3 regions of the Actinomadura sp. NPDC000929 genome follow, and region 3 is predicted to be linked to each of the others. Evidence: riboswitches for the same ligand, from Rfam matches in the RefSeq annotation. Region 3 holds a riboswitch; each other region holds the start of a gene.
The links. A riboswitch is a leader RNA that binds a small molecule or an ion and turns the genes downstream of it on or off. The one in region 3 is predicted to bind cyclic di-AMP.

Region 1: it holds a riboswitch for cyclic di-AMP, as region 3 does, so the genes downstream of both, ABWI04_RS01765 (CHAP domain-containing protein) here and ABWI04_RS21710 (NlpC/P60 family protein) in region 3, are expected to answer to the same signal.
Region 2: it holds a riboswitch for cyclic di-AMP, as region 3 does, so the genes downstream of both, ABWI04_RS22840 (CHAP domain-containing protein) here and ABWI04_RS21710 (NlpC/P60 family protein) in region 3, are expected to answer to the same signal.

The regions. Positions count from the first base shown of each region.
Region 1 covers NZ_JBEUPA010000003.1:38,073-45,796, reverse strand. Annotated here, with positions in the region: gene ABWI04_RS01775 (TetR/AcrR family transcriptional regulator) at 1-541, opposite strand, end outside; gene ABWI04_RS01770 (DsbA family oxidoreductase) at 655-1,281, shown strand; cyclic di-AMP (ydaO/yuaA leader) riboswitch at 1,615-1,765, shown strand; gene ABWI04_RS01765 (CHAP domain-containing protein) at 1,780-2,457, shown strand; gene ABWI04_RS01760 (RlpA-like double-psi beta-barrel domain-containing protein) at 2,650-3,369, shown strand; gene ABWI04_RS01755 (haloacid dehalogenase type II) at 3,506-4,240, shown strand; gene ABWI04_RS01750 (MarR family winged helix-turn-helix transcriptional regulator) at 4,237-4,725, opposite strand; gene ABWI04_RS01745 (GNAT family N-acetyltransferase) at 4,756-5,829, shown strand; gene ABWI04_RS01740 (Lrp/AsnC family transcriptional regulator) at 5,877-6,389, opposite strand; gene ABWI04_RS01735 (threonine ammonia-lyase) at 6,490-7,488, shown strand; gene ABWI04_RS01730 (NAD(P)-binding domain-containing protein) at 7,519-7,724, shown strand, end outside.
Region 2 covers NZ_JBEUPA010000067.1:15,241-22,964, reverse strand. Annotated here, with positions in the region: gene ABWI04_RS22850 (M48 family metallopeptidase) at 1-1,068, opposite strand, end outside; gene ABWI04_RS22845 (hypothetical protein) at 1,065-2,330, opposite strand; gene ABWI04_RS22840 (CHAP domain-containing protein) at 2,370-3,203, opposite strand; cyclic di-AMP (ydaO/yuaA leader) riboswitch at 3,213-3,368, opposite strand; cyclic di-AMP (ydaO/yuaA leader) riboswitch at 3,505-3,703, opposite strand; gene ABWI04_RS22835 (C40 family peptidase) at 4,199-5,152, opposite strand; gene ABWI04_RS22830 (NYN domain-containing protein) at 5,429-6,706, opposite strand; gene ABWI04_RS22825 (DEDD exonuclease domain-containing protein) at 6,998-7,724, shown strand, end outside.
Region 3 covers NZ_JBEUPA010000061.1:13,608-21,331, forward strand. Annotated here, with positions in the region: gene ABWI04_RS21690 (threonine aldolase family protein) at 1-481, shown strand, start outside; gene ABWI04_RS21695 (bis-aminopropyl spermidine synthase family protein) at 493-2,073, opposite strand; gene ABWI04_RS21700 (cobalamin-independent methionine synthase II family protein) at 2,208-3,245, shown strand; gene ABWI04_RS21705 (MFS transporter) at 3,467-4,942, opposite strand; cyclic di-AMP (ydaO/yuaA leader) riboswitch at 5,286-5,423, shown strand; gene ABWI04_RS21710 (NlpC/P60 family protein) at 5,433-6,167, shown strand; gene hpnH (adenosyl-hopene transferase HpnH) at 6,237-7,241, opposite strand; gene shc (squalene--hopene cyclase) at 7,303-7,724, opposite strand, start outside.

The DNA.
Region 1 (7,724 bases), on a different contig from region 3:
CGTTGACGTGCTCGGCGTCGGCCGTGCGCGGGGTGAGCAGGCGGCGGTAGTAGGCGGCGCCGTAGAGCAGTTCGGTGACGAGGACCGGGTCGGCGTCGGCGCGGACCTGGCCCTTGCGCTGCGCTACGCGGATGCGGTCGGCCGCGGCGCCCGCCAGGTGACCGATGAAGTTGTCCCACAAGGCCTGGTGGAGGTCCGGGTCGTGCTGGGCCTCGCCGATCAGTGCGCGGTAGTGCGGGAAGACGTGCGGGTCGCCGAGGATGCGCGAGGCCGCCGCCATCTGCGTCTTGATGTCCGCGACGAAGTCACCGGTGTCGGGGAAGGTCGCGTCCATCTTCCAGGTGGACAGCAGGCCGTCCAGCAGCACGGCGGCCTTGGACGGCCACCAGCGGTAGATCGTGTTCTTGCCGACGCCGGCGCGGGCGGCGATGCCCTCGATGCTGACCTTGCGGTACCCGACCTCCTGGCACAGGTCCATGGCGGCCTTGATGACGGCGTTGGCGGCCTCTTCACTTCGGCGCTCAGGACGTCTGGGTGACATGGGGACAGCATAGCCCTCAGGCGGCACGGAACGTTCCGTATTGACGCGGCGAGCGGCGGCGGGCATGCTGAGGCGGCACGGAACGATCCGTGCCGCCATCGAAGGACGAACCCATGAAAGTTGAGTTCACCCACGACATCGCCTGCGTCTGGTCGGCGCTCGGCTACGCCCGCTTCCAGCGGGCCGCCGAGGAGCACCGTGCGGGTGGCGGCGAACTGGAGGTCGTCTTCAGGCCGTACCAGACCGCGGGTTCCGCGGCGGAACCGCCGCCGAGCCGCGGCCTTTTCCCTCTCGCGCCCACCGCGCGGGTCGAGCAGATCGCACGGGCGGCGGCGGTCGACGGCCTGGTGGTGAACCTCGACCGGATCGTGCCCGCCCGCACCGCCGACGCCCACCGGCTCATCGCGCTGGCGGCCGCGCACGGCACCGCCGAGGACATGACCGCCCGTCTTTACCGCGCCTACTTCAGTGACGGTCTGGACATCGGCGACGTCAACGTGCTGCGGGGCTTGGCGTCCGCGACCGGCGTCAGGTGGGACGGCGAGCGGCCCCACGAGGAACCGGCTCGGTCCGCTCGCGTGTCCGGCCCGCGAGTGCCGGTCTTCCGGTTTCCCGACGGGACGGTCCTGGTCGGAGCCGTGTCACTCGCCGCGCTGAGGGGTGAGTTGATGAGGGCCGACTCACCGCGCCGGCGCTCCAGCAGGACCACGCATTCGCGCCCGGCTCCGGTGCGACTATGACGCGTCCTGGTCGGTCGTGAACTTGGGCACCTTGATGACCAGCCCGCGGGTGGGGGCGCGCTCGGGGGTGATCGTCTCCCGTTGGGGCGAGGTGGCGACCAGAAATCTTGGGCCGACTTGACTGGACCGCAGCCCTTGCGTTGAGGGCGCTTTGGGGAGTCTTTACAGGTCAGCAGCGTCTTTGGGGTGGGCTTGACGAAATATGGGGCCGCTTGAACCTGTTGTGGGTGTGTGACCGACGGGAAAGCCCGTCCGGAGCGCCCGACCAGATCGTGACGGGCGCATCGAGTCCCTGATCATCAGGACGGCCGATCAAGGCACGTCCGCCGCCGAGTCCGCAGAGCGCCGATCACTGGCCGAGCGGAGCCGGGGACCCACCGAAACACCGGGGTGAATCCGCACTCCCGCCTTGCGCGGGGTCGCGGTAGGGCCACTTCCATGCCCGAACCCGACAGCTAACCCGGTAGGCGGACTGGAAGACCTCAGGAGAACCTTCGCATGACCGCTCGTACTTTCGACCTGACCAAGCGCATGGGCACCCGCTTCGCCGCCGGAGCCGTCCTCTCCCTGGCGAGCGCTTTCGGCTTCGCCTCCCTGGCCCCGTCCGCCCATGCGGACACCAAGCCCGCGAACACCGCGCACGTCGCCGCCGCGCCCCAGGCCGGCGCCAACGGCGCGAAGACCGCCACCGCCGGCGCCTCCGCGCAGGACGTCATCAAGCTCGCCCGCACGCAGATCGGCACCCACGAGGACGCCTCGGGCAACAGCAAGTTCAACGACTGGTACGTCGGCTCGCCGCTGGGCGAGCAGAACGCCCACCGCATCGGTTCCAAGAGCGCCTCGGTCTACAAGGGCCAGTCCTGGTGCGACATGTTCGTGTCCTGGCTGGGCCAGCACACCGGCACCAAGGGCATGGGCGCCGACGCCTACACCGTCAGCCACGCCAAGTGGTTCAAGAAGACCGGCCGCTTCGGCCAGACCCCGAAGCCCGGCGCCGTGGTCTTCTTCGCCTGGAACGGCGGCGGCATCAAGGGCGTCGAGCACGTCGGCATCGTCGTCAAGGACAACCACGACGGCACCATCAACACCATCGAGGGCAACACCGGTGACGCGGTGAAGAAGAAGGTCCGCGACACGTCCACCGTCGCCGGCTACGGCTACCCCCAGTACCGGTGAGCCAGGGCCGCTGAGCGGCCCGTTGCCCCGCACCGTCCAGTGGTGCCTCCCCCTTCTCCATCCCTCCGCGATCACACCCACGTCGCGAGCACGCCCACGTGCCGTGCGCCGGATCCGTCACGCCCGAACGGCGAGCCCCCGACTAGCCGAAGCCGTGACCCGGCGCCCCGGACCACCGAGCAAAGGATGAACATGCAGAAGCGAGCCATCGACACCGCCCTGATCGGTACCGCTCTCGCGGGCCTGCTGGCCGCGGGCGTGGCGGCCGGGACCTCCCACGGGGCCCAGGCCGACGAGCCGATGTCGCACAAGGTCATCGGACAGCAGGTGGCCGGGCAGCAGGTCACCGGCGACAAGATGACCGGACAGCTGGTCACCGGACAACAGGTGAGCGGGCACAAGGTGACCGGACAGCCGGTCACCGGAAAGCAGGTGACCGGAAAGGTGACCGGCCAGCAGGTGGGGCAGCCCGCCGCGAAGGCCACCCACCACGGCACCGCCAAGGTCGCGCCGAAGCGCCACGCCGTCCTGTCGGGCAGCACCAAGGCGTCCTACTTCTGGGACGACGGCTCGGGCGTGAACGGCGACACGGGCGCCCCGGCGGGCGGCAAGCCGATGCAGAAGGGCCTGTTCGCCAGCCCGAGCTGGCCCATGCACACCAAGGTGAAGGTCACCTACAAGGGGCGCAGCGTCACCGGCTTCGTCGGGGACCGCGGGCCGGGCGAGCCGTCGCACCGCGGCGTCATGCTCGACCTCGACACCTACACCTTCCGCCACCTGGTGGACGGCAAGAAGCCGCGGAGCAAGTACGACACGGGCACCTCGGCGGGCCACCTGAAGGGCGTCAAGTACGAGATCCTGTCCTGGGGCCACGGCGCCGGCAAGAAGGGCGCCCCGAAGCCCCTCGGCTGATCAGGCCCGACCGGGTGACCCCTCCTGGCCTCACCACGGACCCCGCTCCCGTCTTCGGACGAGGGCGGGGTCTGTCACGTCCGGGGTAGGACTGGGGTGGGGCGCCATCCGGGCGCTCCTGGGCGAGGGAGTGCCAGTGGGATTAGACGTCAGAGCGATCCAGGTAGTGACCTGCGACATCTTCGGGACGACCGTCGACTGGCGGACAGGGGTCGCCGGCCAGGTGGCGGCGATCGCTGCGGAGTGCGGTGTCGCGTTGGAGAGCGAGGCCTTCGCCGACCAATGGCGCGAGCGGTACCTCCCGTCCATGCAGCGGGTCAGCAGCGGAGAGCGGGAGTGGGTGTACCTCGACACGCTGCACCGGGAGTCGCTGGACGAGCTGCTGGAGCTGCACGGCGTTGCTGACGCCTTCGACGAGACCGCACGGCGGCGGCTCGTCCGGGCCTGGCATCGCCTGCCCGCGTGGGACGACTCGGTGGACGGCCTGGCACGCCTGAGGGAGAGCCGCGTGGTGGCGGCGCTGTCCAACGGCGGGTTCGCCCTGCTGACGCACCTGGTCAAGGGGGCGGGGCTGCCGTTCGACTGCATCCTGTCGGCGGAGCTCGCCCGCACGTACAAGCCCGAGCCGGAGGCGTACCTGACAGCAGTGCGGCTGCTGGACGTGGAACCGGCGGAGGTGCTGATGGTCGCCGCGCACAAGTGGGACATCGACGGCGCCAGGGGAGCCGGGCTCGCCACCGCGTTCCTGGAGCGTCCGCTGGAGAAGGGGCCCTCTCTCACGGCCGACCGGGCGGACGACGTGGAATGCGACCTCGTCGTGCGCGGGTTCGGTGAGCTCGCCGATCTCCTGGAGGCCGGTCCGCGGACCTAGCGGACGGGGCGGCCGTTCGCCCTGTCCGGGGCTTCCACCTTTCCGGCGATGTGTTCCAGGGCGGTGAGGTCTTCCGGTCCAAGGCGGTCGATGAAGTGGTGGCGCACTGACTCCAGGTGGGCGGGGGCGGCGTCCGTCAAGGTGTCCAGGCCGTGTTCGGTGAGGACCAGGAGGCAGCCCCTTCCGTCGGCCGGGTCGGGTGCGCGGCGGATGAGGCCGCGGGCCTCCATGCGGGTGGCGTGCCGGGAGAGCCGGCTGCGCGACCAGCCCATCTTCGCGGCCTGCTCGTGCAGGGTGCCGGCGTGGTCCGGCCGTTCCGACAGCGTGCTGAGCACCTCGTAGTCGGGCTCGGAGAGGCCGACTTGGGAGAGGTCGCGGGCGGTGCCGGTCTGGACGGCGATCACCATGCGGCGGAAGGCCCGCCACGCCCGTTCCTCGTCCGGGGTCAGCCAGCGCACGGGCTCGTCCGGCGGGTTCTTTGACATGTAAACAACCTATCGCCTAGGTTCATTTACATGTCAACGAAACAGGTGCGCGTCCTCGTGCTGGTGTGCAGCACCCGCCCCGGCGCCCTCGGCCCCGCGGTGGGGGCATGGCTGACCGAGACGATCACGCCCCGCGCCGCCGAGCTCGGCGCCGAACTGGTGCCGCTGGCCCTCGCCGACCTCGACCTCCCGTTCCTCGACGAGGAGGAACATCCGTCGGCGGGCGTGTACCGCAACGAGCACACACGCAGGTGGAGCGCGATCGTGGACGGCGTGGACGGCCTCATCGTCGTGACGCCGGAGTACAACTACGGGATGCCGGCGTCCCTGAAGAACGCGCTGGACTACCTCTCCCGCGAGTGGGCGTGGAAGCCGGTCGGTTTCGTCAGCTACGGCAACACCTCGGCGGGCACGAGGGCCGTGCAGCACGCCAAGCAGGTGGTGACCACGCTGCGCCTGGTACCGCTGGGGTCCACGGTCGCCCTTCGCATCGCCGACGCCGTGCACGACGGGGAGGTGCGGCCCGCCGCCGCTGCCGGCAAGGCCGCGATCGACGTCCTGGAGGAGCTGGTCCGGGTCGCGCACGCGCTCCGGCCGATGCGAGAGCGAGCACGGCCCGCATCGGCGGCCGGCCCCGAACCGGGCTCCTACCTGCGGCGGCTGACGCCGGACGATGCCCCCGAGGTGACCGTCCTGCAGCGGTGCTGCTGGGTGGACGAGGCCCTCGCCAACGACCCCGTGACCGTCCCGGCGCTGCACGAGTCCGTGGAGCAGGTTCGTGACTGGCTCGCGTCCTGGGACGCGATCGGGCTGTGGCGGGACGGCCGCCTTCTCGGCATGGTGCGGACCCGCCGCGAGGACGCCGAGTGGCACGTGGGACGGCTCGGCGTCGTCCCCGACCTGCGGGGGCGCGGCCTGGGGCGCTGGCTGCTCCATGAGGCGGAGGCCGCCGCCGACCAGGCCTGCCGCAGCATCGTGCTGTCCACGGGAGCGGGCAGCCGGAACAACATCGCGCTCTACCGGAGCGAGGGATACCGGCCGGCCCCCGTCCCCGGCGACGACGGAACCATCCGCCTGACCAAGATGCGCCTCAGCACTGGTTGATCGGCCCGTGCGCAGGGGGAGTGCGGCGCGACGGGATGCGGCGGCGTTCACTCATCGGGTGGCCGCCCGTCCTGCGGTCGAGCGGGAAGTGGGAGAGCCAGGCCGGACTTGATGGTGTCGAAGACGACCAGGGTCTCGTAGCGCTGGACGTTGTCGTCCGCCTTCAACAGGCGGTCTCCGAGCCGACCGCAGTCGCGCATGCTCCGCGCGGCCAGGACGATTACGTAGTCCCACGGCCCCGCGACGCGGTAGCACTGCTGGACCTGAGGCTCCGAGCGCATCCGTTCGGCGAAGGCCCGGTGGTGCTCGAACGATTCCCGGACGAGGGTCACCAGGACCGTGGCCAGGACGGTGGGACCGAAGCGGTGCGGATCGAGGACGGCGACCTGCCGGGCGATGAGACCGTGCCGGCGGTAGCGGGCGATCCGCCGCTGGACGGCGCTCGGGGACAGCCCGACCTGTTCCCCGAGGTCGTGCAGGGTGCGCCCGGCGTCGTGCTGAAGGAGGTCCAGCAGCAGGGCGTCGATCTCGTCCAGGCGGGGCGGCGGCGATTCGGGCACGCAAGATTATTGCGCCTTGGTGCAAGAATTCTCAATCGCGTCGATCGGGAGCTCGGTTAGCGTCGGCCGGGTCGGAAAGCCTCGGCGGAAGGTGGCGCGCATGGACCTGGGCGTGGCGCGGATCGAGCAGGCCCTACGGGTGATCGATCCGGTGTTCCTCAACACCCCGCAGTACCTCGACGAACAGCTGTGCCGGGCGCTGGGCGGCCGCGCGGTGACGGTGAAACTGGAGACGGCCAACCCGGTGCGCAGCTTCAAGGGCCGGGGCGCCGACCTGATGCTCAGCACGCTCGCCCCCGGCACGCCGGTGGTGTGCGCCAGCTCGGGCAACTTCGGGCAGGCCGTCGCCTACGCCGGGCGAGCACGCGGGATGCCGGTCGAGGTGTTCGTGCCCGAGACCGTCAATCCCGGCAAGCGCGAGCGGATGGAGACGTTCGGCGCCCGCGTCGTCGCGGCGGGACCGGACGGCTCGTCGGCGCGGGAGGCCGCGGCCGCCCACGCCGGGCGCCATCCTGACCGCGTCCACCTGCGGGACGGCGTCCAGGCGGCGATCGCCGAAGGCGCCGGGACGATCGGCGCCGAGCTGACCCGCGGCGCGCCGGCCGGGGCGTGCTTCGACGCCGTCGTGCTCCCGGTCGGCGACGGCGCGCTGATCAACGGCGTGGCGCGCTGGATGAAGGAGCACGCTCCCGGGACCCGGATCGTGGGGGTCAACGCCGAAGGCGCTCCCTCGATGGCGGAAAGCCTGCGTGCCGGCCGCGCGGTCCGCGCCGGACGTGCTCGCACCTTCGCCGACGGCATCGCGGTGCGTCGCCCGACGGAGGCTTCGGTGCGGCGGGCCCGCGTCCTGGTGGACGAGATGATCCTGGTGACGGACGAGGCCATCGCCGACGCCATGGAGCTGGCGGCGCGCACGCTCGGCATCGTCCTGGAGCCGGCGGGTGCGGCGGGCCTGGCGGCGATCGCCGGGGGCGCGGTCCCCGGCGACCGCCTGGCGACGGTGCTGACCGGCGCCAACCCCCGTCCCGAGCAGGTCCGGGAGCTGGCGGCCCGGCTCACGTGCGCTGTGCAGGCGCCCCCTGAACGCGCGAGCTTCTGAACGACCCCACACACCATGGAGGAAAGCGCAGTGAAGCGCATCGGCATCATCGGGGTAGGGGAGATCGGCCGAGCCATCGTGGACGGCCTGTACTGCCGGGACGACGACGCGCCCCAGGTGTTCCTCTCCCCTCGCGGAGCCCGCACGGCGGCGTACCTGTCCGAGCGCTACGAAAGCGTCCGGGTGTGTCCCGACAACCAGGCGGTCGTGGACCGCTCCGAGATCGTGGTCATCGC
Region 2 (7,724 bases), on a different contig from region 3:
CCCGGTCCCGCCGGCGCCGGGCCCGCCGGGATCGAGTCCGGCGCGCCGCAGCAGGCGCGGGGACGTCATCAGCAGGTACAGCAGGCACATGGCCCCCGCCACTCCGAGCGCGCCGACGAGCGTGCCCCACAGCACGTCGTCGCGCTTGGCGTGGCCGAGCTCGTGCCCGACGATGGACTCGACCTGGGCGGGCGGCGACTTCAGCAGCGTGTCGTAGAGGACGATGCGGCGCGTGGAGCCGAACCCGGACACGTAGGCGTTCAGGGACGTCGTCCGGCGGGAGGCGTCCGCGACGAGGACGTCCTCGACGGGCACGCCGTCCCGCTCGGCCATCGCCAGCAGGTCGGTGCGCAACCGCCCCGCCGGCAGCGAGTGGAACTTGTTGAACACGGGCTCCACGGCGAGCGGGTAGACGAACGAGGCGAAGACGACGAGGACGAACCCGCCCGCGGCGGCGCCGGCCCACCAGTGGCGCGGGAAGCGGCGGATGAGGGCGTAGAGGAGCAGCAGGGCGATCGTGTAGATGACCCACGTGACGGCGAGGGACTTCGCCTGGTCGACGAGCCATGCGGGCCAGCTCTGCGTGGACAGCCCGTACCGGCGCAGCACGGACTCGCTCCAGATGTGGAACGGGAGCCCGGCGACGCGCAGCAGCGTGGTCAGGGCCATGGTTCCGAGGATGATCCGAAGCGGCCGGCGGCGGGTTCTCGCGGTGGCCCAGCCGATGAACCGGGCGCCCAGCGGCGTGAGGCCCAGCACCAGGATCAGGGCGAGGCCGACGAGGAGCCCGGTGTAGGCGGGCGGGTTGACGGCCGAGTCGAACGCCCGGGAGCGGGCGATCTCGGCGGGGGTGAAGTCCAGCGCGGGATCGGGTTCCACCCGCCCGCCGGGGACGTGCCCGGGGAGCGGATTCCACGGAGTGGTTCGCGCGAGCACGGTCGCGACCCCGGCGAAGAGCACGGCGGCGGCGACGGCGGCGGCGATCCGGGGCCGGCGCGCGGGGGCGGCGCCGGGGGTTCCGGCGGCGGAGTCCCCGGCGCGGTCCTCGTCGGTCTCCGCCTCGCTCATGCGAGCTCCTCCTTCACGTAGTCGCGCCACAGTGCGGTGAAGCGCTCCCGCGTCAGGCCGAGCACGTCGCGCAGCGCCGCGGCCTCCGGGGCGCGCCCGGCGGCCCGGTAGAGCCGCACCAGCGCCGCTTCACCGTACCGGTCGGCGACCATCCGGCAGGCGAGCCAGGCCTCCTGGTAGGCCTGGGAGAGGCGGGGGGAGCCGCCGGCGAACGCGTCGGCGGAGGGCAGCGCGGAGGGCGTGCGCCCGGCGGAGACCTCGCGGCGCAGCTCGCCCGCCGCCGACCGGGTGCTGATCTTGACGCGCCGGTAGCCGACGTAGTCCGCGAAGCCCTCGATCAGCCACAGCGGGGTGCGCCCGTCGCGGGCGCCGCCGGTGGCGACGTGGGTCAGCTCGTGGGCGAGGACGACGTCGCGGCCCAGCTCGTTGAGGCGGCCGAAGGTGCCGGGGGAGACGATGACGCGGTCCTCGCCGCGACCGCCCCCGGCGGCCGGGGCGACGGCGGCGAGCGCGGCGATCTGGCCGAGGCTCTGCCCGGGGCCGGCGAGCGCGGAGGCGACGGTCGCGTCGGCGGGGACGAGCGCGACGACCCGCCGCGCCCACCCCGTGCCGACCACGGACGTCACGACCGGGACGGCCGCGTCCAGCCGCCGGGCGATGCCGTCGAGGCCGGCGCCGTCGCCGACGACCAGGCTCGTGCGGCCCCTGACCACCGTCAGGGGGCCGCAGTCCCAGATGTCGGTGTCGTCGGCGAGGCCGCGGGACGTCCCGTCGCCGACGATCGTCCACGCCCCGCCCCGCGGGGCCAGCGTGAGGTAGCGGGTGCGGGCCACGTCGCTCCGGTCGAAGCCGCGCAGCCTGTAGCGCGCCTCGACGCGGACGACGGCGGTCTCGCCGTCCACGGTCTCGACGCGGACGACGCGCTCCCGCCAGCCTTCCAGGGGAAGCTTCCGGAGGTTCCCGTACATGCGGGACTGGGTGTCCTGGAAGGCGGCGGGGGCGTTGCCCACCGTGGCGAGGAACGCCATGCGGTCGCCTTGGCGGACGGCCGCGGCGCGATTGGCGAGGACGGCGGAGGCCAGAGAGGGATTGAACGTCCCGGCGGACGGGGAGCCGGGAGCACGGGCGCCCGCCGCCCGGCCGCCGGAGCGCGAGCCCGCCAGGCCGGCGCCTCCGGCGAGGAGGACGGCGACCCCGCCCGCGCCGAGGGCGAGGACCCTGCGCCGCGTGACGGGGGCGTCCTGCCCGGGGCCTTCCTCCATGGGCGCGATCCTATGCAGGGCGCGGGGCGTGGGGCGCCGTCACGACCGGTAGTCCGGGTAGCCGTAGCCGACGACGACGTCTGTGGAACGTTCCTTTATCCGGACGGCGTTGTCGGTGTTGCCCTCGACGGTCTCGATCGTGCCATCGTCGATCTTCTTGACCACCATGCCGACGTGCTCGATGTCGTCGACGGACTCACTGCCGCCCCACGAGAAGAACACGATCGCGCCGGGCCTCGGCTCGTTGCCCCAGCGGCCGTGCTCCTGGAACCAGCGGGCGTGGGCGACCGTCCAGGCGTCGCTGCCGACCTGGTCGCTGAAGCCGATCTGCTCGCCCACCCAGGAGACGAACATGTCGCACCAGTTCGCGTCGCCGTAGCCGCTGAGGGAGCCGCCGTCGCGCGCGAGGGTCTCCCGCGCGCGGGACGTGGCCATGTACCAGTCCTGGAACTTGGTCTCGCCGCCGCCGTCCTCCTCGACGCCGACCTGCGAGCGGGCGAGCTCGATGGCCTGCGCGGCGGTGGGGCGCGACTTCGCGACGGTCTTCGGGGCGGCCTTCTCGGAGGTCTCCGCCTTCGGCTGCTCGGGCTGGTCCTTCTTCGCCGGAGCCTTCGAGCCGGTCGTCTTGCGCTCGTCCTCGGCACGGCGCCCGGGCGGGCCGCCGTGCGCCGTCAGGCCGGGGGCGAGGTCGGCCGCGGCGGCGGCCCTCACCGGGGTGGAGCCGAACGGCAGGACCGACGCCTGCGCGGTGGCGGCGGCGGTGCCGAGCACGGCGGCGCCGACGATCACGCCGCCGGTCGTCCGCCAGGTCAGGGACAGGGGGTTCGGCTTGCGGTGCCTGCCGTGGGTCTTCTTGCAGTGCGCGCGTGGCACGGGGGGATCTCCTCGACTTCCATGCCGCCTACCGGGTTAGCTGACGGGTTCGGGCGTGGAAGCCGCCCTACGGCCCGCGAAGGCAGGCCGATTCACCCCGAAAAGGACGCAGTGGGTCCCCGGTTCCACAGTGGACGCGCATGCGGGGCACGGCGGTCCGCGGACTCGGCGGTGACGTGCCCGGGGGCGGGCACGCCGGTTCTGAATGGGGAATCTCGGCGGGCGTGGACGCCCGCGGAGTGCAGGGGGTGGGGGCGTGGCCGCGTGGCGGCCACGCCCCAGGTAACGCTGCGGGATTCACTCCTTCTCTTCCAGACGCCTACCGGGTTAGCTGACGGGTTCGGGCGTGGAAGTGGCCCTACGGCGGCTCTCACCGGACTGCCGGGAGAGACGCGCCGATTCACCCCGGGTGCCGGAATGCCCGTCCGGAGAATTCCTCCGGACTCCGGCGCAGATGGGTCCCCGGTTCCGCGCTGAGGCGGATTCGGCGCTGCCGCTGCGATCCTGGGGGCGAGATGGGGCCCGGCGCGGGACCTGTCTCCCGCGTGCGAACGAGCGGCGCCTTGTGTTGTGGACGGACGGCGGCCCGTCTCCGGGGACCGTCCGGGGCCTGCCCCGTGTACGCCACCGCGGCTGCGCGCTCAGCGCCATGCACGCTGCGGGCGTGCGCACGGTGGACGGGGTCGGCCGGGTCTGCGACGAGACCGTGCGGCGCCTTCGGGCGCCGCGGGACGGCACGTGGGGCGTGCCGCCTGGGGGGAGCGGCGCGTGGCTCGCGCCGCCGTCACGCGGGTGCTGGATGCGCCGCGTGGGGCCGGGGCGCCAGGTGGGCGCCGCGGGTCCACGGCGTCTGGAGGGCGCCGTGAGTGGTGCAAAGGTACCAAAACCCCAAAAGAAGGCAAACCCCCCCAAAATCAACAACGGACCAGGTCAAGCCTGGTCCGTTGTCGATGGAGGTCCCGTGACGCCCGTGGAGCAGGGGGTCAGGCGGTGCGTCAGGGGCGCCCGGCGCCGTAGAAATTGCTCTTGTAGTAGCCGGAGCTGATGTCGCTGATCTTGACGACGTCGCCGGTGTGCGGGGCGTGGATCATCTTGCCGCCGCCCACGTAGAGGCCGACGTGGCCGAGGTTGCTGAAGAACACCAGATCACCGGGCTGCATGTTGTTCCAGGCGACCCGCTTGGAGCTGGTGTAGGCGTACTGGGTGTTGGTGGTGCGGGTGATGCTGACGCCCGCGGCGGCCCAGGCCTTCATGGTCAGACCGGAGCAGTCGTAGGAGTCCGGGCCCTCGGCGCCGTAGGAGTAGGGCTTGCCGAGCTGCGCGTAGGCGAAGTTGAGCGCCGTGCGGGCCGGGCCGCTCGCCGGGCCGTTGTAGGTGCCGCCCGTGGGGCCGCCGCCGCCCGGGCGGGAGGGGGTGCTCCCGCCGCCGAGCCGGCGCACGAGCGCCTTCTGCTTCTGCACCTGCTTGTCGAGGTCCTGCTTCTGCTTCTTCAGCTCGTCCTGCTTGGACTTCACCTCGTCGTAGGCGGCCTTCGCCTGGGACTGCTCGCGGCGGAGCCGCTGGGCGGTCGCGAGGAACTGGGTGAGCTGGGAGCTGCGCTCGTGCGACAGGTGCGAGAAGACGGCGGCCTGGTCGAGGATCGACTGCGGGTCGTTGCTGCCGACGAAGCCGGTGACGTCGGCCGAGTCACCGTTCTTGTAGGCGGTGGCCGCCATCTGCGCGATCTTGGACCGCTGCTCCTCGAAGTCGGCCTGCTCCTGCTTGCTCGCCTTGGTCGCGGCGTCGAACTTCTTCTTGGCGACCTTGAGCTTCTCGCGGTTCTGGTTGAACTGCTCGACCTTCTGGTCCATCTTCTCGTTGAGCTTGTCGAGCGTCTTCTGGGCCTGCGCCCGGGTCGGCTTGGGCTCGGCGTGCGCCACCACCGGGGAGCAGGTCAGGGAGACCGCCACGGTCAGTCCGGCGACGGCCGCCAGGCGACGGCGGAGGCCTGTGCCCGCAGAGCCCGCCCCGCGGCCAGGCCGCTGCGCCGGTGCCCCGATGTGATCATTGGCCACGGTCGGTTTCGCCCCTCTCGTCCACGACGTCAGCGGACGACATTAGCGAGGGGCAACAGCCGTCACAACCGATTCATCACTCTTTGATTGACATCTCTCATTATCATCCACTTTTAGTGACGCCATGATCACATACCGCGAGGACTGCCTTATCGGAGCCTTATGGGCGTCTTAGGAGCGGCCCAGCCTGCGCAGCAGCAGGGAGGACGGGCAGGGGCGCGCGTTGGCGCGCCGGGCGGCGTCGGCGACCTCCCGGTCGGACGACACCACGACCACCGAGCGGCCCGGCGGCTCGGCCCGCACGAGCTCGCCGATCAGCTCGTCCGCCGTCTGGCCCGGGTGGCTGAACCGCACCCGTACCCCGCGCGGCGCCGCGATGGCGACCGGCGCGTCCAGTTCCGCCCCGTCGAACACGCACGTCACCTCGGCGCGCGTCTGCGCGGCGAGCCCGCCGAGCCCCGACAGCAGCCGGCTGCGCTGGTCGGCCAGCGGCAGCTCCCCGTACCCGGTCTTGGTGACGTTGTAGCCGTCCACCACCAGGTGCACCTGCGGAAGCGTCAGCAGCCGGTCCAGCAGCTGCGGGTCGCTGTCGGACAGGGCCCGGCCGGGCAGCGCGCGGTGCGCCAGCCGGTCGGGCTCCAGCCCGCCGACCGCGTCGGCGGGACGGCCGATGGTGGAGGGCAGGGCCAGCTCCCGGCGGACGCCCTGCGCGGCGTCCACCAGCGCGTCCAGCAGCATCCGCAGCCGCACGTCGTCGACGTTGCGCCCCTCCCGCGCGGCCCGCTTGGCGGTCTCGGCCGCCTCCTCCGCCCGCGCGGCCCGGGCGCGCAGCCTGCGCAGCTCCTTGTCCGACGCGGCGGTCGACTCGCGCGCGGCGGCGAGCTCGCGGTCGGCCTCCTCCGCGACCGCGTGTGCGCGCTCCTCCGCGGCCCGGAACCGGGTGCGCGCGTCGTGCAGCTTGCGGCGCAGCTCGGCGACCTCGGCCTTGGTCTCGCGCAGCTCGGCGCGCAGCTTGGCCAGCTCGGCGCCGCGGGCGTCGCGGGTCGCGGCGAGCTCCGCCTTCAGCGCGGCGACGCGGCGCTCGGCCTCCTGCTCCTCCGACGCGCTCGCCGAACGCGCCAGCTCCTCGCGCGCGGACTCCACCAGCTCTGTCCAGCCCGCCGGGCGCAGCAGGTAGGCCAGCACGGCGACGCGCACCGGGTCGGCCGCGGGCGGCACGTTCCCGCCCTCGACCGCCTCCACCAGGTCGGCCTGCGCCTCCCGGAGCGGCGCGGCGACCCGGCTCCGGAACTCCCCGTCCTTCTCCAGCACCGCCGCGATGTGCTGGCCCGCGAGCCTGGCGCGCTTGCGGCGCTCGAACCGCGCGAACCGGCGCAGCGGCACGGGGATCTCCTCGGAGGGCAGTGACCCGATCAGGTCGGCGGCGGCCTCCACCACGCCCTGCCGCACCGCCTCGGGCAGCGGGCGGGACGCCTTCTCCGCAGGCTCCCCGTCGCCGGGGGTCGCTTCGGGACCGCTGTCGATGATCCCGCTCCTTCCGGGCTGCGCCGCCGGTGGGCTGTGTGTTCCCGAGCGCGGTACGCCCTAACCAGGGCGAACGTGCGATCGGACGGATCGCGCCCGGCCCTCGGCGGGATGCCTCCCGCCCGTCCTCGCGGCCCCCGCCCGGCGGGACGTCCCGGCGCCCCCCAACCCTAGCGGCACGAAGTTCTGTCGGTGGGGTCCTCTACGGTCGCGCTCATGACGGCTGCGCACGGTGTCCAAGGGCGCGGAGCCCAGGGGCACGGGGCCCGGGGGCACGGCGTCCAGGGCACCCTGGACGACCTCGGCACCCCCCTCAGCGACGTCACCTTCGTGGTGGTCGACCTGGAGACCACCGGCGGCTCGGCGGCCGACTCGGCCATCACCGAGATCGGCGCGGTGAAGGTGCGCGGCGGTCAGGAGCTCGGCGAGCTCGGCACGCTCGTCGACCCGGGCGGCCCCGTCCCGCCGTTCATCACCGCGCTCACCGGCATCACCACGGCGATGGTGACGGCCGCGCCGCGGATCGAGTCGGTGCTGCCGGCGTTCCTGGAGTTCGCGCGCGGCTGCGTCCTCGTCGCGCACAACGCCTCGTTCGACATCGGCTTCCTCAAGGCCGCGTGCGCCGCGAACGGCTACGCCTGGCCCGCGTTCGCCGTCGTCGACACCGTCGACCTGGCGCGGCGCGTGCTGTCCCGCGACGAGGTGCCCAACTGCAAGCTCGCCACGCTGGCCCGCTTCTTCCGGACGTCCAACGAGCCGACGCACCGGGCCCTCGCCGACGCCCGCGCCACCGTGGAGGTGCTGCACGGCCTCATCGAGCGGCTCGGCTCGTTCGGCGTCACCTCGCTGGAGGAGATGCGCGGCTTCGCGAAGGCGCCCACCCCCGAGCAGCGCCGCAAGCGGCACCTCGCCGACGACGTCCCCTCCACCCCCGGCGTCTACC
Region 3 (7,724 bases):
GATCACCTCGCGGGCGCGGACCGTCGCCGTCTGCTTCTCCAAGGGCCTCGGCTGCCCCGCGGGCGCGGCCCTCGTCGGACGCTCCGAGGTGCTGGCCCCGGCCCGGCGCATCCGCCAGATGCTCGGAGGGTCGCTCCGCCAGGCCGGCGTGCTGGCGGGCGCCGCCCGCTACGCGCTCCGGCACAACGTCGCGCGGCTGGCCGACGATCACGCCAACGCCCGCACCCTCGCCACCCTGCTCGCCGAGGGCGGTCTGCCGGTCGACCCCGCCGGCGTCGACACCAACTTCGTCTTCCTCGATCTGGCCTCGCTCGGGCTCGACCGCGAGGACGCCCGGACCCGGCTGCGCTCCAACGGGGTGCTGTGGTCCAACGCGCACCACCCCACCGTCCTGCGCGCCGTCACCCATCTCGGGCACTCCGAGGCGGACCTCCGCACCGCCGCGGCCCGCACCGTCGAAGCGCTGTCGAAGGAGGCGTGACCGGGGCGGTTCTAGCCGGCCGGTGACGGGGGGACGAGGTCCAGGGAGGCGCTGACGGCGGTGGGCAATTCGCGCAGGCGGTGGAGCGGCAGTTCGAGCGGGGTGACGTCCAGCGCCCACGGGGCGGCGTCGGCCACGACCGTGCGGGCCTGCCGCTTGGTGAGGCCCGCGTGCGCGTCGATCAGGGCGTCGCGCCAGACGTTGGCGACCTTCCCGTGCGCCCGGTCCATGACGGCGCGCACGATCCGCCGCGCCCGGTCGTCCGTGCCGGACGGGGTGCGCACCGCCTCCACGGTCGAGCCGCGCCGGGTCAGCTCGTACACGGGAGCCAGCGACGCGGCCTCGTCCGCCAGGTCGCCGGGGGGTTCTGCGAGGAACACCCGGACCTGCTCGGCGCGCGTGGCCAGCAGCACGCGGACCAGCGCACCCTCCAGCCCCGGGGGCAGCGCGACGGCCGCGCGCCGCACCCGCGCGGCGTACGGCTTGGCCAGCCACGTCGTCAGCCGCACCCGCGGCACCTGCGGAAGCACCTGCTTGGGCCAGTCACCGACCAGGACGTCCGGCCGCAGGTCGGCGACGTCGTCGGGCGACGCCAGCACCGCCGTCCTGGCTTCGACGGCCTGGGGCCCCTGGGTGTAGATGGCGGTGGCGAACCGGTCGGCGCGGGCCCCGGCGGCCGGCAGGCTCTTGCCGGTCGGCCGCAGGACGTACAGGTCGGCGCGCGAACCGATCGCCTCCGCGCCGAAATAGCTGTTGAAGTCCGGGTAGACGGCCTCGCTCACCAGGTTCAGCTCCTGCAGCGCCTGCTGGACCTTCAGCGCGAGCATCGGAGTGCGGTCGCTCGCCCCGTAGGCCAGCAGGACGCGCCCCTGCCCCTGGTCCCGCAGCCCCTGCACCGCCCGGGCCACGAACAGCCCGACGCCTTCCGGCGTGTACGGAGGATCGGTCACCGCCAGATCCGCGTACTCGACGGCCGACGCGGGCAGCCCCAGCCTCAGGTCGGCCCAGCGGGTGCGCACGTCAAGCCCCAGGTCGGCGGCGCATGCGCCGATGTAGGCCAGGATCCGCTCGTCGACGTCCACGACGGTGGTCTGCACGCCCGGATGGACGAGCCCGACGGCCAGCGAGGTCAGATCGTGGTCCCCGACGCACAGCAGGCGCGTGCCCGGCAGCCAGAACCGCGCCCCCAGCAGCAGCGCCCGCCGCACGACCGTCTCCGGCGTGGCCGAGACATGGTCGAGGACGTGCCGCGCCCGCGGCGCCCGCTCGATCAGCCCGGCCACGCGCTCCACCACGGCGGCGTACTCGGGGAGCAGGTGCCCCACGGGGTCGGCCGGGTCGAGCGGACGGTACCCGGTGCGCAGGGACTCGGCGATCTCGGCGCCCTGCTCCGGGGTGAGGCGGAACCGGTCGCCGCCGGCGTGCTCCAGCGAGAGCCCGGCCAGCAGCGACTCCACCGAGCGCCGCGGCGCGCCCGTCTCCCGGACCAGCTCGCCGAGCGTCCGCCAGCGCCGGTCCGCCAGCAGGCTCAGCGCGGCGTGGATCCGCCGGGGATCCATGTCCGCCGCGATCGGCACTCCCCCATCAGCCATCCGCGCATGCTATCGGCGCGCGGGTCCGCGGGGATTCGCCGCGGGGACGCCCCGAGGTCGCCGAAGATTCACACGGCCACCTCTGGTCACGATGAGCGCTTCTCACGCTACTTTCAGTAGCGTAGCCTCGGGGTATGCCCCTCCCCACAGAGCCCATCGGCAGCATCCCGCGTCCCCAGGAACTGCTCACCGCCTCGCCGTCCGAGCTGGCCGCCGCCCAGGACCGCGCCGTGCGCGAGACCCTCCGCCGGCTGGAGGAGCTCGGCTCACCGGTGGTGACCGACGGTGAGCAGTCCAAGCCGAGTTTCGCCACCTACCCGATCACGGGCCTGGCCGACCTGGCCCCCGACGGCGCGGTGATCCCGTTCGCCGACGGGCACCAGCGGCAGCTCCCGCGGCTGACGGCGGGCCCGTTCCGCTACACCGGCCACGCCGTCGACTACCTGCGCGCCGCCCAGCGCCACGCGACCGCGCCGGTCAAGCAGGCCGTGATCGCCCCCTCGGCGCTGAGCCTGCTGTACCCGGCCGACGGCATCGACGGCTACCCGCGCGAGATGTTCCTCGACGACCTGGTCAGCGAGGCCGAGGCCGACATCCGCTCCTGCCTGGACGCGGGCGCCCACGTGGTGCAGCTCGACTTCACCGAGGGGCGGCTGTCGCTCAAGCTCGACCCCAGCGGCGGCGTGCTGGACGCCTTCATCGCGCTCAACAACCGGGTCCTGGAGCGGTTCTCCGCCGACGAGCGCGCCCGGATCGGCGTGCACGTGTGCCCGGGCGGCGACCTCGACTCCACCCACAGCCTCGACGTCGACTACGCGGGGCTGCTGCCCAAGCTGTTCCAGCTCAGGGCCGGCAACTTCTACCTCCAGCTGGCCAGCGAGCCCGACCCCGACCGGATCCTGGCCATCGTCGCCGCGCACCTGCCCGCCGACGCCCGCGTCTTCGTCGGCGTCGTCGACCCCATCGACCCCCGCGTCGAGACGCCCGAGGAGATCCGCGACCGCGTCCTCGCCGCGGCCCGCCACCTCCCCGTCGACCGCCTCGGCACCTGCGACGACTGCGGGTTCTCACCGTTCGCCGACGACACCTCCACGTCCCGCGACACGGCCTTCGCGAAGATCGCCGCCCGCGTGGAGGGCACCGCCCTCGCCGCCGCCGAACTCGGCGTCTGACCCGCCGCCCGTCTCCGCCGCCACACCCTCGCACCCTCGGACCCGATGGCACGCCCGCGGCCGCCGCCGCAGACGGCATGGTCCGCTGACGGCGGTGCGGGGGTGGGGCGGCCCGTCCACCTCCAAGCGCCGCGTCCGGGCGGCGCGTGGACGGCTCACCACGTGCACCGGCCTCCCCGACGCCGACCCGGCCGTTCCGGCACGGTGGTCGGCCATCGCGGTCACCGGGAGGTGTGGTCGGTGGCCGCGTCCGAGGAGGGCGGGGTCCGGATGAGGAGCATCACCACGACGGCCACGGCGGTCAGGGCCAGTGCCGAGACGGTCGCCCCGGTGGTGTAGCCGTGCACGAGGGCCCCCGCCCGCGAGGCGGCCGGACCGTGCTCGCGCAGGTAGCCCGCGGTCGCGCCGATCGCGACGGTGTTGACGACGGCGGTTCCGATCGAACCGCCCATCTGCGACGCGGCGTTGACGACCGCGGCGGCGACCCCGGCCTCGCGCGGGGAGACGCCCGCGGTCGCCAGTGAGAACGCCGGCGGGAACACGGCGCCCATGCCGATCCCGAGCAGGACCTCGACCGGGACGACGGCGGTGGCGTAGCCGCTGCCCGCGTCGAGCCGGGTCAGGGCGGCCAGCCCGGCCGCGGCGATGAGCAGGCCGGCGGAGATCAGCAGCCGGGCGGGCACCCGCCGGGTGAGCCGGGCGCCGACGAGGTAGCCGCTCGCGGAGTTCGCGACGGCCATCGGCAGGAACGCCAGCCCGGTGCGCATCGGGGAGAAGTGCGCGACCACCTGGAGGTAGTAGGTGAGCGTGAGGAAGACCCCGAAGGCGCCGACGACCGCGGTGGCCACCGCGAGGTAGGCGCCGGCCCGGCCCCGGTCGGCGAGGATCCGCAGCGGCAGCAGCGGCGCGGCGTGCCTGGCCTGGCGCACGGCGAACAGGGCGAGCGCCAGGCCGCCGACCGCGAGCGGCGCGGTGGTCCGCCAGGCGTCCCAGCCGTGCGGGGCGGCCTCGCCCGCGCCGTACACGACGGCCGCCAGGCCGCCGGTGACGAGGACGGCGGAGATCCAGTCGACGCGCGCCCCGGGGAACGCCGGCGGCGCGGGAAGGACGATCCGTCCCGCCACCGACGCGGCCGCGGCGATGGCGACGTTGACGTAGAGGCACCAGCGCCAGTCGGCGTACTGGGTCAGCGCGCCGCCGAGCAGCAGCCCGACCGCCGCGCCGCTGCTCGCCACGGCGCCGTAGACGCCGAACGCCTTCGCGCGCTCCCTGGGCTCGGTGAACGTCACCGCCAGCAGCGACAGGGCGGTGGGCGCGAGCAGCGCGGCGAACGCCCCCTGCAGGGCGCGCCCGACCACGAGGACCCCGAAGCCGGGCGCGGCCCCGGCGATCATCGAGGCGACGGCGAACCCGGCCAGCCCGGCCAGGAAGCTGCGGCGCCGCCCGACCAGGTCGGCGATCCGGCCGCCGAGCAGGAGCAGCCCGGCGAAGGACAGGGTGTACGCGGTGATCACCCACTGCCGGTCGGCGTCGCCGAAGCCGAGCGCGTGCTGGGCCGTCGGCAGCGCGATGTTCACGATGGTGGCGTCGAGCGCGATCATCAGCTGCGCGACGGCGATGACGACCAGCGCCGCCCAGCGCCGGTTCGGGACGGCCGCGGACGGACCGGACGCGGTCCGCGCCGGGATGGCGGTCATGGAACCCACCTCCTCTAAGTGAAGGGTTCTCCTCCGGATATTAACTGGAGGTTTCTCCTCCGTCTAGAGGCGCATCGGGCCCGGATCGCCTCCCCGGCACGCCCACAACGGCGGCAGGCGACGGCCGGGGTGCCGGGTCGGCACGGCACTGAGCTGCGGAATCATCGCCCGCGACCTTGCCGTCTCTTGGTGATTTCAGTAGCTTTGCCCCTTCAAGACGCCTTCCAGGCGTTTTGTCCCACCGTGGGGTTTCCGAGCGCGGTGGGGCGGGGTGCCGTCCCCGCGCGACAAGGCCCGAGATCCCTCATCGATCGGGCCCCACATCGTCAGCGCCGCTGTCTCTCAGCGGCACCCGCCGAGTCCGCCGTGGCGCGGAGCCGGGGACCCAACCCGAACTGGGGTGAATCGGCCTGTCAGGCCGTAGGGCGACTTCCACGTCCGAACCCGTCAGCTAACCCGGTAGGCGGCACATGGAAGCAAGGAGCCCCCCTTGAAAGGCAAGCACCTCGACCGGCCGCGCGTTCTGCGGCCCGGCCCCTGGGTCACCGTCACGCTGACGGGCCTCGCCGTCTTCGGCGCGACGGCGGCCATGCCGACGACCCTGCAGCACGCGTCCACCGAAACCGTCGCCGCCGTCCAGACCGTGCCGCAGCAGCGGACCGCGCCGCGGCAGGCGGCGCCGCGGGAGCAGGTCAGAGCGCAGGCCCAGGTCCAGAAGGAGTTCAAGGCCCCAGCGAAGGCCGAGCCCTCGGCGAAGACCGAGTCGTCGGCGAAGGCCGAGCCGCGGAAGCAGGCCGCCGCGCCGAAGTCGGACGCGCGGTCCAAGGTCATCGCGCGGGCCAGGACCTGGCATCCGCACACCGGCCGGCGGGTCCCCTACAGCCAGACCAGCACGCACAACGGCTACCGCACCGACTGCTCGGGATACGTGTCCATGGCGCTGGGGCTGCCCAAGCCCGGGACGAACACCGTCGGCCTCACCGCGTCGCGGTACACCGAGCGAATCGCGATGTCCGAGCTGAAGAAGGGCGACCTCGTCATGGACGCCCTCGGCAGCAACACCACCCGGCACGTCGTCATCTTCGAGAAGTGGGCCGACAAGGAGCACTCGTCGTACTGGGCCTACGAGCAGCGCGGCCGGTACGGAACCGACCACCGCGAGCTCGACTACGGGCTCTCCTCGGGCGACGAGTACAAGGCGTACCGGCCGACGTCCCTCACGTAGGCGTCCCTGAAGACGCCCGGCATCGGCGGGACGCCGGTGCCGGGCGGAACGGGCTTGGAGAGAGAGGGGTCAGACCGAGCGGACGGCCCGCAAGGACTCCTTCAGGGAGCCGAGGGTCGAGAAGACGGCCGTGGGTTCGTAGCCGCAGTGGGCCATGCAGTTGGCGCAGCGGGAGTCGCGTCCCCTTCCGTAGGAGTCCCAGTCGGTCTCGTCCAGGAGTTCCTGGTAGGTCTGCGCGTAGCCGTCCGACATCAGGTAGCAGGGACGCTGCCAGCCGAAGAGGGAGTAGGACGGGATCGCCCAGGCCGTGCAGGGGAAGTCGACCTTGCCTTCCAGGAAGTCCAGGAACAGGGGCGAGTGGTTGAAGCGCCACCGCTTGCGGTTGCCGTCCCCGAACGCCTTGCGGAACAGCTCCCGCGTCTCCTGGACGCCGAGGAAGTGGTCCTGGTCGGGCGCCTTGTCGTAGGCGTAGCCCGGCGAGATCATCATCTCGTCGACCCGGAGGTCGTCGTTGAGGTAGTTCATGACGTCGATGACGGTCTGCGGCGTGTCCGTGTTGAAGATCGTCGTGTTGGTGGTGACGCGGAACCCCCGCCGCTTGCACTCCCTGACGGCCGCGACGGCGTCGTCGAAGACGCCCTCCTTGCACACGGACGCGTCGTGGCGTTCCCGCAGCCCGTCGATGTGCACCGCCCACGCGAAGTACGGCGAGGGCGCGAACTTGTCGATCTTCTTGGGGATGAGCAGCGCGTTCGTGCACAGGAAGACGTACTTCCTGCGGCGGACGAGCTCGTTCACCAGCTCGTCGATCTGCGGGTGCATCAGCGGCTCGCCGCCCGCGATGGAGACCATCGGCGCGCCGCACTCCTCGATCGCGGCGAGGGCCTGCTCGACCGGCATCCGCTTCCTCAGCACGTCGTGCGGGTGCTGGATCTTCCCGCAGCCGGCGCAGGCGAGGTTGCAGGCGAACAGGGGCTCCAGCTCGACGATGAGCGGGAACTTCTCCCGGCCGCGCAGCTTGTTGCGGAGGATGTAGCTTCCGATGCGAAGGCTCTGGCGGAGCGGCATGCTCATGGTGTCGGGACCTCCTCGTGCAGGGTGAACTCGGCGGTCCCGCCCGGTCCGCGCCCCCGCCTCATGCCGCGCCCTCCAGGTAGCGGCCGAGGGCGCTCAGGGGGAAGACCAGGCGGTACAGGTGGTAGTTGATGTAGAAGTCGCCGGGGAAGCCGGTGCCGGTGAACTGCTCCTCGTCCCAGTTGCCGTCCGGGCGCTGGTGGTCGACGAGCCACCGCACGCCGGCCTCCACGGCAGGGGTGCGCTCGCCCGCGGCGAGCAGCGCCAGCAGTGCCCAGGCCGTCTGCGACGGGGTGGACTCGCCCCGCCCGATCCACGCCGGGTCGTCGTAGGAGCGCAGGTCCTCGCCCCAGCCGCCGTCGGGGTTCTGGTGGTCCTCCAGCCAGACCACGGCGCGCCGGATCGCGGGCTTGCCGGGACGCACCCCGGCCGCGACGAGCGCGGGCACCACGCTTCCCGTGCCGTAGACGTGGTTCGCCCCCC